DNA from 4 places in the Neomoorella glycerini genome. Region 1 is predicted to be linked to each of the others. Evidence: riboswitches for the same ligand, from Rfam matches in the RefSeq annotation. Region 1 holds a riboswitch; each other region holds the start of a gene.

What was found. Region 1 has a riboswitch for cobalamin ahead of MGLY_RS16280 (ABC transporter substrate-binding protein). Riboswitches for the same ligand answer to the same signal wherever they lie in the genome.
Region 2: it holds a riboswitch for cobalamin, as region 1 does, so the genes downstream of both, MGLY_RS16990 (ribonucleoside triphosphate reductase) here and MGLY_RS16280 (ABC transporter substrate-binding protein) in region 1, are expected to answer to the same signal.
Region 3: it holds a riboswitch for cobalamin, as region 1 does, so the genes downstream of both, cobK (precorrin-6A reductase) here and MGLY_RS16280 (ABC transporter substrate-binding protein) in region 1, are expected to answer to the same signal.
Region 4: it holds a riboswitch for cobalamin, as region 1 does, so the genes downstream of both, cobU (bifunctional adenosylcobinamide kinase/adenosylcobinamide-phosphate guanylyltransferase) here and MGLY_RS16280 (ABC transporter substrate-binding protein) in region 1, are expected to answer to the same signal.

What each region holds. Positions count from the first base shown of each region.
Region 1 is NZ_CP046244.1:3,260,110-3,264,294, reverse strand. It holds gene MGLY_RS16290 (hypothetical protein) at 1-66, shown strand, start outside; gene MGLY_RS16285 (ISLre2 family transposase) at 409-1,839, shown strand; cobalamin riboswitch at 2,102-2,295, shown strand; gene MGLY_RS16280 (ABC transporter substrate-binding protein) at 2,637-3,995, shown strand; gene nikB (nickel ABC transporter permease) at 3,995-4,185, shown strand, end outside.
Region 2 is NZ_CP046244.1:3,412,287-3,416,471, reverse strand. It holds gene MGLY_RS17005 ((Fe-S)-binding protein) at 1-480, opposite strand, end outside; gene MGLY_RS18945 (MerR family transcriptional regulator) at 596-901, opposite strand; gene MGLY_RS16995 (MerR family transcriptional regulator) at 1,137-1,520, shown strand; cobalamin riboswitch at 1,621-1,786, shown strand; gene MGLY_RS16990 (ribonucleoside triphosphate reductase) at 1,895-3,979, shown strand; gene MGLY_RS16985 (anaerobic ribonucleoside-triphosphate reductase activating protein) at 4,001-4,185, shown strand, end outside.
Region 3 is NZ_CP046244.1:2,991,556-2,995,740, reverse strand. It holds gene MGLY_RS18615 (xanthine dehydrogenase family protein molybdopterin-binding subunit) at 1-101, shown strand, start outside; gene MGLY_RS14975 (5'-deoxyadenosine deaminase) at 98-1,423, shown strand; cobalamin riboswitch at 1,460-1,652, shown strand; gene cobK (precorrin-6A reductase) at 2,092-2,883, shown strand; gene MGLY_RS14965 (energy-coupling factor ABC transporter permease) at 2,897-3,676, shown strand; gene MGLY_RS14960 (energy-coupling factor ABC transporter substrate-binding protein) at 3,676-3,963, shown strand; gene cbiQ (cobalt ECF transporter T component CbiQ) at 3,964-4,185, shown strand, end outside.
Region 4 is NZ_CP046244.1:2,835,950-2,840,134, forward strand. It holds gene MGLY_RS14185 (TIGR00282 family metallophosphoesterase) at 1-329, shown strand, start outside; gene MGLY_RS14190 (PHP domain-containing protein) at 426-1,268, shown strand; gene MGLY_RS14195 (translation initiation factor 2) at 1,317-1,583, shown strand; cobalamin riboswitch at 1,613-1,786, shown strand; gene cobU (bifunctional adenosylcobinamide kinase/adenosylcobinamide-phosphate guanylyltransferase) at 1,874-2,491, shown strand; gene cbiD (cobalt-precorrin-5B (C(1))-methyltransferase CbiD) at 2,522-3,619, shown strand; gene cbiE (precorrin-6y C5,15-methyltransferase (decarboxylating) subunit CbiE) at 3,609-4,185, shown strand, end outside.

The sequences.
Region 1 (4,185 bases):
TGGATTGATCGCGACCAATTGTTGGCTCTCTGCACTAAGCCGCCCAGAATACGCTTGGCCTTTTGAAACTTTAATCTCTGCGTCAGCGACAACTTAATTCTTTACCTTCAAGTAGCTTATAGCCGCTTACATAAAGATGGCTTGCTTTGCTGTACTCAATTTTACCCCTCTTTTTTCCTGTTCGGAGCTTTTTTATCGTTTATAGAGGGTACCTACCTCCCCTTTTTGAGTTCTCACTGTTCGTTCGCCTGATTTTGGTCCCTGAACTTTGTCTTTATATATTTTCATGCGTCAGCACTGTATCAAAACGTTAGTGTAAAATTACAGTAGGCAGGAGGAAAAAGGAGCAAAAAAGAGAAAAGAGACCTCACAAGAAGAAAAACACCGTAAAAGGAGTGAGGTCTCTTTATGGTAAACGGTAATACCAGTACCGCTACCATCTTTAGTTTATTAGATGGTATCGAGAATTTCAACACTCTAGAAGAAGTTATCCTGCAAATAGCCAGGCGATTATTGGTAGCCGTACTGGAAGCCCTGGATGATGCCCTTATGCCAGCAAAACCCAAGAGATATAGGATAGCTGGCTTCCGCTACCGCACAATCACCTGCCTGTACGGGGATATAACCTTTAAGCGCCGACTATATGTCAAAGCGACGCGCAAAAAGAAAAGAGGCGAGGGAAGGTTTCTGTTAGACGAAGCCCTGAACTTACGCCAAGGAAAGCGCCTGACAGGAAGACTGCTCAAATTAGCCGTATCGCTGGCAACCCGGTTACCCTTCAGGCAGGCAGCGGAAATAATGGCCGAAGCAGGGATGGGCCAATTAAGCCATATGACCATCCATAGCGAAGTAAAACGAAATGGACTGGAACAAAAAGGACTGCAAGAAGCCCTGCGCAACAAGCTATTCGTGAGCGGGGAAGAGCCCCAAGGCAAAAAGAAAAAAGTACCGGCACTATTTATCGAAGCCGATGGCATAATGATTCCCCTGCAAAGGAGCAAGCAAGAGCGGATAGAAGTAAAAGTAGGAATAGTATACGAAGGGTGGATAGAAAAAGGGAATGCCCGGCATCTCAAGAACCCGCGGGTAGTAATGGGCATCTATGAAGATGGAGAACAATTTTGGGAAGCCCTCACCACGGAAATAGCCAGGTACTACGAGATAGACGAAAAAACAATATATGTGGTCAATGGCGACGGAGCCAGCTGGATCCAGAAGACAGCCAAAGAACAGTTACCAGGAGCCATTGTACAATTGGACCGCTACCACCTCCACCGGGATATAAGGCAGGCTTATGGGAACGAAACAGCGCGAGGATTAATGGAGATTTTAGCCAAAGGTCAAGAGCAGGTCTTTTTGGACACCATGGAAGCACTCATAGAAGAAGCACCGAACCGCAAAAACAAGCAACAACGCCAAAAAGTATATGACTACTGTCAAAGATATCGCGATAACCTGTTAGATTACCGCTTGCGGTTACCACGACAACTGGAAGGGCTAAAGTTATACGGGATGGGCGTAGCCGAAACAACAGTAGACAAAAAAATAGCCATTCGCATGAAAAAGAGGGGAATGAGCTGGAGCGAAGCAGGAGCAACGGCCATGGTAGCATTACTTATGCTCAAAGCCAATGGAGAATTAGCCGCATGGCTAGAAAAGAAGATGCCACAAGTAGAAAAGAATCCCGTTAAAGTAATAAAAGAAAAGAAGATAGTTAAAGAAGACGTAGAAGCATGGTTAAGGAAGAGAGTACCAGCCCTTGTTGGCCCTGAGGCGGGAACAGATTGGGTTAAATATACCTTGAGGCAACTAACAAGAATTAGTGGAGCTATATTCTAACCCCTTTTCCGGCTTAATTAGAGCAGGCAGTAATTCGCGAAGCCTGTCAAGGTCGCCGTAGGCGGCCGCAGGCTTTAACCTTGACAGGCGCAGAGAATTACTGCACAATACTCCGGAGCCGGAAAAGGTGTTGGATATATATGGGATTTTTATGTGAGGTCTCTTTTTGCCTACTACATCTTGACACGTACTATCAAAACCCTGACCGTAGACAAACGTCATCAATCATGCTAAACTTAATATTAAATTTATTAAATTTATGTATATCAGCTGAGGAACGGGTGCTTTTACCTCGAGGGGTAAAAGTTAAAAGGGAAGCCGGTGCGAATCCGGCGCGGTCCCGCCACTGTAAAGGTGAGGAGCCCCACCCATGGGTCACTGGGCTTTTATAGCCTGGGAAGACGTGGGGTGCCAATGAACCTGAGCCAGGAAACCTGCCTGTTGCCCTTTGCCTGACCAACCTGCGCGGATAGGGAGGTGAGTTTTTATTTTGCATTTTTGCCGGCAGGAAAACATGGATTTTATGTTGCTTTAAAGAACCTTAAAAAGGAGGATTGCTATTTATGCATAAGTGGTCTAAATCAATTTTTTATAGACCTGCTAAAAGCAGTAGTTTAGTTGTATTGATGATTCTTTTTTTAATTATAAGCCTTCCCTTGTTTATCTCTGGTTGTACACGGGAAAGCAAAGAAGTTACTGCAGAAGTTGTTCTGGCCGCTCCACGTGACCTTGCGCCCGGAGCTAAAGACCCTTATTATACTAGCTCTATTCTTCATGTTTGGGAGCCACTTATTACCTTGGATAATCACGGGCAACCGGCGCCGTGCCTGGCCGAGGCCTGGGAGATGTCCCGCGATGGCCGGGAATGGACGTTTAAGCTCCGCCAGGGCGTAAAGTTCCATGATGGCGTTGCTTTTGATGCCGATGCCGTTATTGCTAATTTTAATCGTTACCAGAAGATCAGCCCGCGGACATCGCCCTTTTATTCATTTAACATCAAAGAAGCTTATCCGGGGTTGAAGCAGGTTGTTAAAATTGATACTTACACCGTGCGCCTCACTTTCGAAAAACCCCAGCCCACTTTGCCTTTCAGGATGGTTAACTTTTATAGTGCCATTTTCAGCCCACGTAATTTTAATGATAACGGCGACTTTAATAGCCTGCCGATGGGTACAGGTCCGTTTAAACTGGTAGAACATAAAAAAGACCAGTATGCTTTGCTGGAAGCATATGAGAATTACTGGGGCAAGGCGGCCAAGACAAAACGCATCCGGGTGAGAGTGATACCGGAACCCGAAACGCGGCTGGCGGCGCTTAGAGCGGAAGAAATTATGGGGGTAATGGATCTGGGAGCCATCCAGCCTGCCCAGGCCAGGGATTTGCTCAAGGACAACCGTTTTGCCGTGTCTTCCGCCCCTTCAACTATTACCCATTATATAATGACCAACGGCACCAAGCCGCCTTTTAACGATGTCCGTATGCGCAAGGCTTTAAGCCTGCTGGTTGACCGGGACTTTATTGTAAAAGAGTTATATTATGGTTACGGCACGCCGGCAGGCAGCATGCTCAGCAACGCTTCTCCTTTCCATTCGGACCTTAAACCCGAGTACAACCCGGAAGAAGCGAAGCGGCTCGCCCGGGAAACCCTGGGGAATAAGAAAGAGAAAGTAGTAGTGATAATTCCCACCTATGCCCTGGACCGGTATCCTTATAAAGCCCAGGCAGAGCTAGTCCAATCTTACTTAAAACAGCTTGGCCTGGATGCCGAAATCCGGGTGCTGGATGGGGCAGCCTTTAACGAAGCTATGAAAAAGGGAGATTATCATATTGCCTTACGTATTCAAGGGCTCCCCAATGGTGAACCTGATACCCTTTTCCGCTGGTTTGCGACGAGCAAAGGGGCTTCCAACGTAAACTATAGCTTGGGATATAACAATCCCGAGGTTGACAATTTGATAGCAAAGGCTGAACAGGAACTGGATATTAAACGACGTAAAGAGATTTATAATCGTATCCAGGAAATAACAGCCAGGGAACTACCGATTATACCCCTTTTCTATGATGTTAACCTGATCGCTTACAATAAGCGCTTGCGCGGCTATGAAGCCGCTATTTACGGCACTACCTTGCCGGAAATGGAGCTGGCATCAAGGTGATGTATATTTTGCGACGCCTGGGGGCCGGTATCCCAACCCTTCTAGGAATAACACTTATTGCTTTTCTGCTGGGGGTAATCGCCCCCGGGGACCCGGCGGCAGAAGTCCTGCGGCTGGGCGGGATGACTGAACCTACCCAGGAGGAGATCCAGGCCATGCGGCAGCAAATGGGCCTGGATAAACCCTTGCC
Region 2 (4,185 bases), 150 kb from region 1:
TATCCTGGCGTCCTTCTTATCAACGGGTATTTCCGCCTCACTGCCGAACTCCGCCTGGAGCTCTTCCTGCATCCAGTCCAGGGTGTCGAGGTAATCCTCCTGGCTGATCCCCATATTATTGCCGGACTCTAGAGCCAGGTCTACCACTTTCTGCAGGTTTACGGGGACGCGGCCTTCTGCCGCCAGTTTCGACCGCACGGCCCGGACCAGGTCACCCATATTCACACCCACCGGGCAGTAGACTGTACAGCGGCCGCACATGGTGCACAGCCAGATCATATCTGACGCCAGGAGCCGGTCTTCCATCCCCAGCAGGAGCAGGCGCACCATTTTACGGGGGTCTACCGGTGCGCCGATGTTGCCGGCAGGGCAGCCGCCGGTGCACACGCCGCAGGCCAGGCAGGCCTGCAGGCTGGCCCCGCCCATGGCCCGGGAGATTTTTGCAGGGCCAGGCACTTCTGCAGCCAGCAAAATGGACATAAACAACACTCCTGTATAAAATTTAATGAATGGTGCTAGAAGTTAAAAAACGGATATTTCCTTGCCTTGTAACCCTGACTATACTTTCCGGTGGAACTGGTAGCCAGTCTTGATGTTATGGGACCTGTCCCGGGCAATACCAGTTTTTCTTTTGCCAGCAAGGACGCGCCCCTTCATGTGGCTCTTTTAGAGGGGTGCTTATACATTTACCGTCCTGCCAGCAGGGGTAAAAGGCGAGATAATGGGGGAGGTTTGCAAGCCGGCAGTGCTTGCCATCAAGGAGGCGCTTAATAAACATTAACCGCTGTAAATCCAGTTCCGAATAGCAGCGCCGGCCGTTTTTTCTCGTGGGAACGACCAGTCCCTTTCGTTCCCAGCGACGCAGGCGGTGGGGAGAAATATCTAAGACCTGGATAACCATACCGATGGGATACACCGGCCTTCTTCGCCCCGCTTACTATTGATCTTACTTATATCATATTTCTTGAACATAATCATGTCAATAAACTTATAAAAAATATTACAGCAAAGTTATTTAGATATAGCAAAAATATGTTCTCAAAAGGAGAAAAGCGATACTTGATCTGGGATGATAAGTTAACGTAAAATAAAACTGTAAATAATTATAACCTGATTGTTAAGCGAGGCGGCTTCCCATGCCGGAACAAATGTTATATACCATCAGCGTGGTCGCCGATTTACTGGGCATACAGCCGGGCACCCTGCGGGTCTGGGAAAGACATAAACTCATCCAGCCCGCACGCAAGAACGGGCGGCGCCTTTACTCAAATAATGACTTGAAACGGCTGCGCTTCATTCAAAAGCTCATCGATAAAGGCTTTAATTTAAACTCCATCAAACACTACCTGGCTTTTTATCCTTGCTGGTTATATGAGGACTGCCCGGCCTGCTCCCGTAAGACTGAACGCATAGGGTGCGCCAAGCCATGCTGGAAGGAGGAAGGGACTTACTGCCAGATCTCCTTTGACGATCCCTCCCTTTGTAATACATGCCCCCATAGAAGCCGGGAAATAAAGTAATTCCAACAGGAAAAAATAGCTCCTGGTGAATAAAAACCATTATTGACCAGGGGAGATAGTTATAACGGCAGGAATTTGCCTCTTCTTTGTCGAACATTACCAGAAAACGATTCTCGCGGGTGCCAGGGAAGCCGGTGCAAGTCCGGCGCGGTGCCGCCACTGTGAGGGGGAGTACCTGCTAAAGGAGCCACTGGGGTCTAAACCCGGGAAGGCAGCAGGGAGCGTTGAACCCGAGCCAGGAGACCTGCCCGTGGGATTGCACCGTTAAACCACGGCCATGGTGAAGGTGAGGTAAAGGGAGAAATTTACCCCAGCTACGCAGGCGTGGTTGGGGTTTTTAATTCAGGCAGGCGAAAGGAGATTAAAATTTTATCATGATACCCAGGAAGATCATCAAGCGCGACGGCCGGGTAGTGGACTTTGACGAGGAAAGGATTATCAATGCTATTTACAAAGCGGCCCTGGCTGTCGGGGGCCAGGACCGCCGCCTGGCTAGCCGGCTGGCCAACCAGGTGACGGCCCTTCTAGCGGAAAAATTTGTCGACAGGCTGCCTACCGTCGAAGACGTGCAGGACCTGGTAGAAAAAGTATTAATTGAGAACGGCCATGCCCGGACGGCCAAGGCCTATATCCTTTACCGGCAACAACATGCGGAATGGCGGGATTTCCGCCACCTCCTGGTTAACGTGCAGGAAATGGTCCAGGGCTACCTTGACGGCCAGGACTGGCGGATTAATGAGAACAGCAACATGAATTATTCCCTCCAGGGCCTCAACAACCATATCATTGCTGCCGTCAGTTCCCGGTACTGGCTGGAAAAGGTCTACCCGCCGGCCATCCGCGAGGCCCATGAAAGGGGCGATCTCCATATCCACGACCTGGGGTTGCTGGCGCCCTATTGCTGTGGCTGGGACCTGGCCGATCTGCTGGAAAGCGGCTTTGCCGGCGTGGGGCAAAAGGTGGAAAGCGCGCCGCCCCGGCATTTCCGGACGGCCCTGGGGCAGATAGCCAATTTCTTTTATACCTTGCAGGGGGAAGCCGCCGGGGCCCAGGCCTTTTCCAGTTTCGACACCTACCTCGCTCCCTTTATCCGTTACGACGGCCTGGACTACCGGGAAGTCAAGCAGGCCCTGCAGGAGTTTATCTTTAACCTCAATGTGCCCACCAGGGTGGGCTTCCAGACACCCTTTGTCAACCTGACCATGGATGTGGTCGTGCCGCAGGTTTTAGCCGGCGAGCCGGTCATTATCGGTGGCGAGCGGCGCGAGGAATGCTACGGCGACTTTCAGCAAGAGATGGACTGGCTGAATATGGCCTTTTGCGAGGTGATGATGGCGGGGGATGCCCGGGGCCGCATTTTTACCTTCCCCATACCCACGTACAACATCACGCCTGATTTTCCCTGGGAAAGCCCGGTGGCAAACAAGATCATGGCCATGACGGCCAAATACGGCATCCCCTACTTCGCCAACTTTATCAACTCCGATTTAAAGCCCGAGGATGTCCGCAGCATGTGCTGTCATCTGCGACTGGATCACCGGGAACTCAAGAAACGCGGCGGCGGACTTTTCGGCGCCAACCCTCTTACGGGGTCGTGCGGCGTGGTGACCATAAATTTGCCGCGCCTGGGTTACCTTTCCGCAACTAAAGAAGAGTTCTTCAGCAGCTTAAAGGCGAAGATGGACCTGGCAAAGGAAAGCCTGCTCCTCAAGCGCAACATCCTGGAGAAGCTGACGGAGCAGGGGCTTTATCCTTACTCCCGGTTCTACCTGCGGCGGGTTAAAGAACGCTTCGGCAGGTACTGGGAGAACCATTTCAATACCATCGGCATTGTCGGCATGCACGAGGCCCTCTTAAACTTTTGGGGGAAAGGCATAGACACCCGCGAGGGAAGGGGCCTGGCTTTGGAAATCCTGGACTTCATGCGTTCTGTCCTGGCCACCTACCAGGTGGAAACCGGCCAGCTCTTCAACCTGGAAGCCACGCCGGCGGAAGGCACTTCTTACCGTCTGGCCCGGCTGGACAGGCGCCTTTATCCTGATATTATCACTTCCGGTGCCAACGAACCGTATTACACCAATTCCACCCACCTGCCGGTCGGCTACACCGACGACGTTTTTACCGCCCTGGAGCACCAGGACGAGTTGCAGCTGAAATACACCGGTGGCACGGTCTTTCATGCCTACCTGGGGGAAAGGGTGACTGATACCGCCACCTGCCGGCGTTTTCTGCAGACGGTGATGCATAATTTCCGCCTGCCGTATTTAACCATTACGCCTACCTTCAGCATCTGCCCCGAGCACGGGTATCTTTCCGGCGAGCAGTGGACATGCCCGGAATGCGGCCGGGAGACGGAGGTCTGGAGCCGGATCGTCGGCTATTACCGGCCGGTAAAGAACTGGAATAAAGGCAAGCAGGAAGAGTTCCGGGAGCGGCGGAGCTTCCGTCCTGTCACCTGATGTTTTAAGGGGGCGGTACCCATAACCATTAGAGGCATCCAGTTAACGAGCCTGGTGGACTTCCCCGGCGAGGTCTGCACCACCGTCTTTTATGGCGGGTGCAATTTCCGCTGCCCCTGGTGCCACAATGCCGACCTGGTGCTACGTCCTTTTACTTTGCCGGAAATCAGCCCTGAGGAGGTTTTAAACCTGTTGAGTCGGCGCCG
Region 3 (4,185 bases), 270 kb from region 1:
ATGCCATTTATAACGCCGTGGGAGTTCGCCTTACGGAGTTACCGGTTACACCGGAAAAAATCCTGGCCGCCCTGCGGGCAAAAGAAGGAGAGGAGCAATGAGTATTTTAATCAAGAACGGCATCCTGGTCACCATGAACCCCAGGAGGGAAGTATTCCAGGGGAATATCTATATTGAAGACGACCGCATCGCCGCCATCGGCCGGACGCCGGCCACCGCCGACCGGATCATCGAGGCTACGGGCCAGCTGGTCATCCCCGGCCTCATCCAGCCCCATATCCACCTCTGCCAGGCCCTCTTCCGCGGCCGCGCCGACGACCTGGAACTCCTGGACTGGCTGCGCCTGCGTATCTGGCCCCTGGAAGGAGCCCACGATCCCGAATCCCTTTACTACTCAGCCCTGCTGGGCATCGGTGAACTCTTCCTTAGCGGCACCACCACCATCGTCGACATGGAAACCGTCCATCATACCGATGCGGCCATGGAAGCCATCTCTCAAAGCGGCATCCGGGCCATTACCGGCAAAGTGATGATGGATTTTGGCGAGGACGTCCCGGCCAGCCTTAAAGAAATAACTGCGGCCTCGCTAAAGGAAAGCGTAGACCTGCTGGAAAAGTGGCACGGCTACGACAACGGCCGCATCCAGTACGCCTTTGAGCCCCGCTTTGTGGTTTCCTGCACCGAGGAATTATTATTGGAAGTCCGGGATCTCGCCCGCCATTACGGCGTTAAAATCCATACCCATGCTTCGGAAAACCGGGGTGAATGCGCCCTGGTGGAAAAACTCCACGGCCGGCGCAACGTCCTCTACCTGGACGATATCGGTCTCACCGGCCCCGACCTCATCCTGGTCCACTGTATCTGGCTCAGCGAAGAGGAGAAGGATATCCTGGCCCGTACCGGTACTAAAGTAGTTCACTGCCCTTCCTCTAACTTAAAGATGGCTTCCGGTATCTGCCCGGTACCGGATCTCCTGAACCGGGGAACGGTGGTTTCCCTGGCCGCCGACGGCGCGCCCTGCAATAACAACCTGGACGCCTTTATGGAAATGCGGCTGGCGGCGCTGATCCAGAAGCCCCTCCATGGTCCCACCACCATGCCGGCACCCCTGGTCTTTGAAATGGCCACCCTGGGCGGGGCCCGGGCCATGGGCATGGAAAAGGACATCGGCAGCCTGGAAGTAGGGAAGAAGGCCGACCTGGCCCTGGTTTCCCTGGAGGGCCTCCATACCCAGCCGGCGGACGGCGTCGACGTCTACACCCAACTGGTCTACCAGGCCAGAGGCTCAGACGTTACCCTGACCATGGTTGACGGCAAAATCGTCATGGAGAAAGGTGAACTGAAGACCATAGATGCCGGTGAGGTACGGGAGAAAGCCAATAAAGCGGTCTTGCGCGTTTTGCGAAGGGCCGGGCTGGCTTAGCTTCCTGCCAGATTTACGTTAAAACCCCTGGACATCATATCCAAGTTATGATAAAATAGTTTTGAAATGAATATGTTCCAGGCAAATCAGGGAAGTCAGTGCAAGTCTGACACGGTCCCGCCACTGTGAGGGGGAGCAAGGCGCCATAAAGCCACTGGGTAATACCTGGGAAGGCGGTGCCGGAGCCGTGATCCCGAGTCAGGATACCGGTTGCCTGGAAACCTTTACCCCTACGCCGGATAGGGGGTGGTTGGCCAGAGTATGGCAAGCAAACCCTCTGCTTCTGTAGGAGCAGGGGGTTTTATGTTGTTCCCAATGCCGCAACCTCTTCGCGGCGTCGCGGCAACTGACCTGAAGAACGAAGAAGGTTAGCAGCAGCAGCATCGTTTATTTAAATTGCATACAGAATGGGTGCACGGTCTCGAGCAGACCGGGCTTAAATCCAGCCGCCGGTAGGGGAGAGGTTGCGCAAAACGCCGCCTGGAAGCGGGAACTTGTAGCAACCGATGATGCTCTGCCAATAGGCCAGCCTGTCCTGATGCCACCAGGGGCTCAACCCGGGGAGGTGGTGTATTTAGGCATGCCTGTTTAGCGGCACCACCGGTTTCCCCGGCAAAGCAGCCGGGGATTTTTAGTTTCAACAGGGAGGACGGCGCGTTTTGATTTTAGTGGTAGGTAGTACCGGTGAGGGAAGGCAGTTAATCCGCAGCCTCCGGCAGGCAGGCTATCAAATTGTTACCTGGACCGACAGTGCTTATGGCGAACAACTGGCCCGGCAGGATGGTGCAACGTTAATATTAACAGGTCCCTTAACGGAAGGTAATTTAGCCACCCTGGGGGGTAGCAGGCAACTGGAAGCAGTCATTGACGCCACCCTTCCTTATCCCAACCACCTATCCCGGACCCTGGAAGCCTGGTGCCAAGAACAACAGCTATATTACCTGCGCTTTTTACGGGCAGAAACAAGGTTGCCGGACGACAGCCTCATCTACCAGGTGGCAACCTGGGAAGAAGCCGCCCGGACTGCCGCCAGGTTGGGGGAGACTATCTTTTTAACTACCGGTACTAATAACCTGGAAGTGTTCGTCAAAAACCCCCTGCTTAAAGATAAACGCATTGTGGTCAGGGTATTACCTGAACACCGGGTAATTAAAAAATGCCAGGACCTGGGCTTGACGCCCCGCGATATTATCGCCATGCAGGGGCCTTTTTCTAAAGAAATGAATAAAGCCATGTTTAAAGCCTGTAAGGCCGGTGTTATCGTCACCCGGGACGCCGGCCCGGCCGGCGGTACCGAGGCCAAAATTGCCGCCGCCCTGGCGCTAAAAATACCGGTAATAGTAATCAAGCGGCCTTCCATTCAGTATCGTTACCCTGTCTACACAGTTTCCGAAGCCGTCGCCCTGCTGAAAAAGATCGCCCCTCTTAAAAAAGATGACCATTCCGATTTTCAAAACTAAGGGGGTACATACGATGTTCCGCCGTACAACGTGGTTAACCATGTATCTTCTCCTGGCTATGGCCGTCCTGGCCCGGCCGGCCTATGCCATGCATATCGCCGAGGGCTTCCTGCCCTTCAACTGGGCCGCCTTCTGGTTTGTCGTCGTCCTGCCCTTCTGGTTCTGGGGCCTGCGGTCCATCCAGCAAACTGTAAAAAGCAATCCCGGCCTGAAAATGCTCCTGGGCCTGGCCGGCGCCTATACTTTTGTCCTGTCGGCCCTGAAACTCCCTTCAGTAACCGGCAGCTGTTCCCATCCCACCGGGGTGGGTCTGGGGGCCATCCTCTTTGGTCCGGCAGCCATGAGCATCCTGGGGGGTATCGTCCTCCTCTTCCAGGCCCTTTTGCTCGCCCACGGGGGCTTGAGCACCCTGGGTGCCAATACCTTCTCCATGGCCGTCGTGGGGCCTTTTGTGGCCTACGGCCTTTACCGCCTGGTAAGGCGGCTGGGTGGATCGCTGCCCGTAGCCGTCTTCCTGGCCGCCACCCTGGGCGACCTTATGACCTATGTCACCACTTCCCTGCAGCTGGCCCTGGCCTTCCCGGCCCAGCCCGGCGGGGTGCTAGCGTCTATGCTGAAATTCATGGGTATCTTTGCCGTTACCCAGTTACCCCTGGCCATTAGCGAAGGTATCTTAACCGTCATCGTCTTTAACTTGCTGGCCACTTATAATAAAAACGAATTGCAGGAGCTATCTATTTTAGATGAGAAGGCCCTGGCGGTGGGAGGCCGCAACCTGGAGGTGCACAAGTAATGAGTAGCGCCCAGAAAAATCTCTTCTTACTCCTGATCGTTATCCTCCTGGCGGCGGCACCCTTTTTCCTGCACCGCAGCGCGGAATTTGCCGGTGCCGACGACCGGGCCGAAGAGGCCATTACCCAGATCCGTCCCGATTATGAACCCTGGTTTAAACCCGTCTGGGAGCCCCCCAGCGGAGAAGTGGAGACCTTCCTTTTTGCCACCCAGGCCGCCATCGGCAGCGGTATTGTTTGCTACTTCCTGGGTTACAGCAAAGGCAAGAAACATCGGGAGCAAAAGTAAATGTTCAGCATTGACCAGTATGCCTATAGCAACCGGTTGAAGAACATCCACCCGGGGGAAAAAGTAGCCTTTGCCCTGGTAACCCTCATGATCGCCCTGGTGGCGCCCCAGCCTTTAATCCCAGCCCTTATCATCGCCCTGATGGCCGGGGCTGCCATTGGGGTCGCCGGCATCCCGGCCCGTTTTTACCTGCAGCTTATCCTGCTGCCCTTTTCTTTTTTA
Region 4 (4,185 bases), 420 kb from region 1:
AAGCAACTTCGGAAAAGGTTGCCCTGGGCTGGTACCTGGACGGCCTGGTAAGTGCCGTCATCGGGACCCATACCCATATCCAGACGGCTGATGCCCGGGTCCTGCCCCAGGGGACGGCCTATATTACCGATGTAGGCATGACCGGCCCCAGGGATTCTGTCCTGGGGGTGAAGACAGAGCTTATCGTTAAAAAATTTCTTACCCAGTTGCCGGTGCGTTTTGAAGTAGCTGGTGGAATTATTCAGTTGGAAGCTGTCCTGATAGATATTGATCCCGGTACCGGCCGGGCAACCGCTATCCAGCGGTTGCAACACTATGGGCCGGCATAAGTTAACCATCAAACAACGCTAAAAAAGCCTGCTTACCGGTAAGGAGGGCAGGCTTTTGTGTTACAATAACTAGCAAAAGATTGGAGCCGGGTAAAGATGGCAGCTGATTTACATACCCATACTACGGCCTCCGACGGCCGGCTGTCACCCACTGAACTAATCAGCCTGGCGAAGACAAAAGGGTTAACGGCCCTGGGTGTTACCGACCATGATACGGTAGCCGGCCTGGCAGAGGCACTGGCTGCCGGAAACAGTTATGGCGTTAAGGTAATTGCCGGGGTCGAACTGAGCACCGAATGGGAAGAAGGGGAGATCCATATCCTGGGTTATTATATCGACTGGCAAAAGGAAAGTTTGCTGGCTTTCCTGGAAACAATGCGCCAGGCGCGTTACCGGCGTACGGCCAGGATGGTAGGCCGGCTTAAAGAGCTGGGTTATGATATTAGCATGGGTGAGGTAGAGCAGGAAGTGCGGGGCGAGGCCATGGGCCGTCCCCATATTGCGGCCGTTCTAGTTCGCAAGGGTTATGTACCATCGGTGGAGTTTGCCTTCCGAACTTTGCTGGAGCGGGGCCGGCCTGCTTATGTCCCGCGGGCCAAAGTCTCACCTGCCCGGGCTGTGGAGGTAATATTAAAGGCTAGAGGGGTTCCGGTTTTGGCCCACCCGGGCATAAGCCGGGCCGATGGTCTTATTCCTGCCCTGGTGGGCAGCGGCTTGCAGGGTATTGAAGCTTACTATCCCCACCACGATGCCGCTGCCACCGGGCGTTACCTGGAACTGGCATCACGGTATAACCTGGTAGTAACCGGCGGGTCGGATTTCCACGGCATAGTTGATAGCAGCCATGCCGACCTGGGAGCCTGCCAGGTGGGCACAATCGAACTGGAGCAATTACAGAGGCGGGCCGAAAAGATTAAAGCTCAAGCGACTAAGGTTTGACTTCCGGGCATATATTTTAGCAAACTAATAATGAGGGGGGTGGGGCCGTTGGCTGGCAATGATGCAGGTGCCCTTTACCGGCGCATTCAAGAGCTGGAAAGCAAGGTGGAACAATTAAGGGTCAGCCGGCGTGTCCTGATGCGCCTGGTGGAAAAAAGCGAAGCCGAAAAGTGGGAACTGGTAAATCGCCTGCGCCAGGAAAAGGAACAGATCCAGCTCCGCAACCGGCGCTACGCCCGGGCCATCTGGGAAAAGAATAAAGAGCTGGTTTTGCTCACCAATAAGCTCCAGGGTCTATCGTTGCCCAGGGCTTGACTGATAGGAGGGGACGATTTATACTATAATTAACTTAATAGGGAACAGGTGCCTGACAGGTTAAAAGGGAATCAGGTGTAAATCCTGAGCGGTCGCGCCACTGTAACCGGGGAGCCTGCTTCAAGGCCACTGGTATTATACCGGGAAGGCGAAGCCAGGCAAGGAGCCGGAGCCAGGAAACCTGCCTGTTCATTTCACCCTCGCGTTAAGGGGCCGCAAGTTAGGTTATGTAACTCCAGCTACTTCGTGGGGGGCTGGAGTTTTTATTTTAGGATTTAGGAGGCCATACCTTGGGATACGGCTCGTTAATCATGGTAACCGGGGGTGCCAGGAGTGGCAAAAGCCGCCTGGCCGAAGAGCTGGCTGCTGCCGGGGGCGCAAAGGTAGTCTACCTGGCCACGGCTACCGTGGGCGATGCAGAAATGGCTGCCCGGGTGGACATGCACCGGCGCCGGAGGCCGGCCGGCTGGCAGACGGTAGAAGTTCCCCTGGCCGTAACGGAAGCCGTAGCCAGGGAAGGCCAGCGTGCCGGTACCATCATCCTTGATAGTCTGGGCATGTGGATTAGCAACCTTTTGAGCCAGGAAACAATTGAAGCAGAAGATAGCTGGGAAAAAAATATAGCGGCTATAGAAGCCATCATGGTTAAAGTCAGGGAACTGGCGGTCGTAGCCTGGCAGGTACCGGCGCGGGTAATTATTGTTACTGAAGAAGTGGGAATGGGACTCATTCCTCCCTATCCCCTGGGCCGGGTTTTCCGGGACCTCCTGGGCCTGGCCAACCAGGAGATAGCCAGCCGGGCCGACCGGGTCTACCTGGTGGTGGCGGGGCTGCCCCTGGTTTTAAAGGATAATAAAAGGGACGCTGCTGCCGGGGAGGAATTTCCCCGGAAATCCACAGGAAACTAAAGAGATAAACGCTGCCTGGAGGAAAAATCGTTGCAGAAGGAATTACGGCGGGGCTATACCACAGGTACCTGCGCGGCAGCAGCAGCCAGGGCGGCGGCCCTGGCTTTATGGCAGAAGCAGCTGGTGCGGGAGGTTACCCTTACCCTGCCCCGGGGAGAAAAGGTCACTCTACCGGTTACTGTCCATCATGGCCCGGACTGGGCCGAAGCCGTGGTGTTTAAAGACGCCGGTGATGACCCTGACGTTACCCACGGGGCTGCCATCCATGTCCGCGCCCGGAAAACTGGCGGGGGATTGACTTTACGCGGCGGGGCCGGCGTCGGGACAGTAACCCGCCCCGGCCTGGCCATACCTCCAGGGGAACCGGCCATTAACCCTGTTCCCAGGCAAATGATTACCGCGGCAGTAGCCGATGTAACCCCGCCCGGCCAGGGCCTGGAACTGGAGATCAGCATCCCCGGTGGCGAAGAACTGGCCCGGCGGACCCTCAACCCCCGCCTGGGGATTGAGGGCGGTCTTTCTATCCTGGGCACTACCGGCATTGTCGAACCCATGTCCGAAGAGGCCTACCGTACCTCCCTGGTACCCCAGATTGATGTCGCCCTGGCTGCCGGCTGGGAAACCCTCATCCTGACCCCCGGCCGCCTGGGGCAACGCCAGGCCGAGGAACGCTATCATCTACCGGCTACGGCCATTGTTTTAACCAGCAACTTTATTGGCTACATGCTGGAGGCCTGCGCCGAGCGCGGGGTGAAGCAGGTGCTCCTGTGGGGGCATGGCGGCAAGCTCATCAAGGTGGCAGGAGGTATCTTTTATACCCACAGTCGCCTGGCCGATGCCCGCCAGGAAATTCTGGCCGCCTGGGCCGCGGCGCGGGGGGCATCCCGGGAAGTAGTCCAGCAGCTTTTAGAGGTAACTACAGTTGAGGCTGCCCAGGAAATTATCCGCAACCATGGCCTGGGGAGGGAGTTCTGGGACTCCCTGGCGGCCCGGGCCAGCCAGCGGTCGGAGGCCCTTGTCCGTGGAGAACTCACAGTGGGCACGGTTATGCTAAACCTGCAGGGAGAAATTATAGGCTGGGATGGGATGGCCCGGCAAATACTGGAGGCGTGGGGTCATGGGAGCTGAAGGCCGGTGGCTGACCGTCATCGGGGTTGGACCCGGCAACCAGGAATACCTGACGCCGGCGGCCCGCCGGGCTGCGGCTGCGGCCGAAGTACTTATCGGTGGCCCCCGGGCTTTGAGCCTTTTTCAAGATTTGGAGTGCGAGAAAAGGGTGATCACTGGCGACCTGGAAGGATTACGTTCCTTTCTGTTACAAATACGCGGCCGCCCGGCGGCTATACTGGTATCAGGGGACCCCGGCTTTTACAGCCTCCTCTCGTGGCTCAAGCGCCAGTTTCCCGGAGAAAAAATTAACGTTATCCCCGGTATCAGTTCCGTCCAGCTGGCCTTTGCTCGCCTGATGCAGGGCTGGGAAGATGCCACTTTCCTGAGCTGCCATGGACGCTCCCTGGAGATCCTGGAACCATACCTGCCCCGGCTGGCTGCCGGGAAAGCGAGGCTGGCCATGTTGACCGGCGGGGCTAACACACCGGCAGCTATAGGTAAATACCTGGCCGACCACGGCCTCGCCAGGATAAAGTTGTGGGTGGGTACCGACCTGGGTAGCGATCAGGAGCAAACAATCTGGC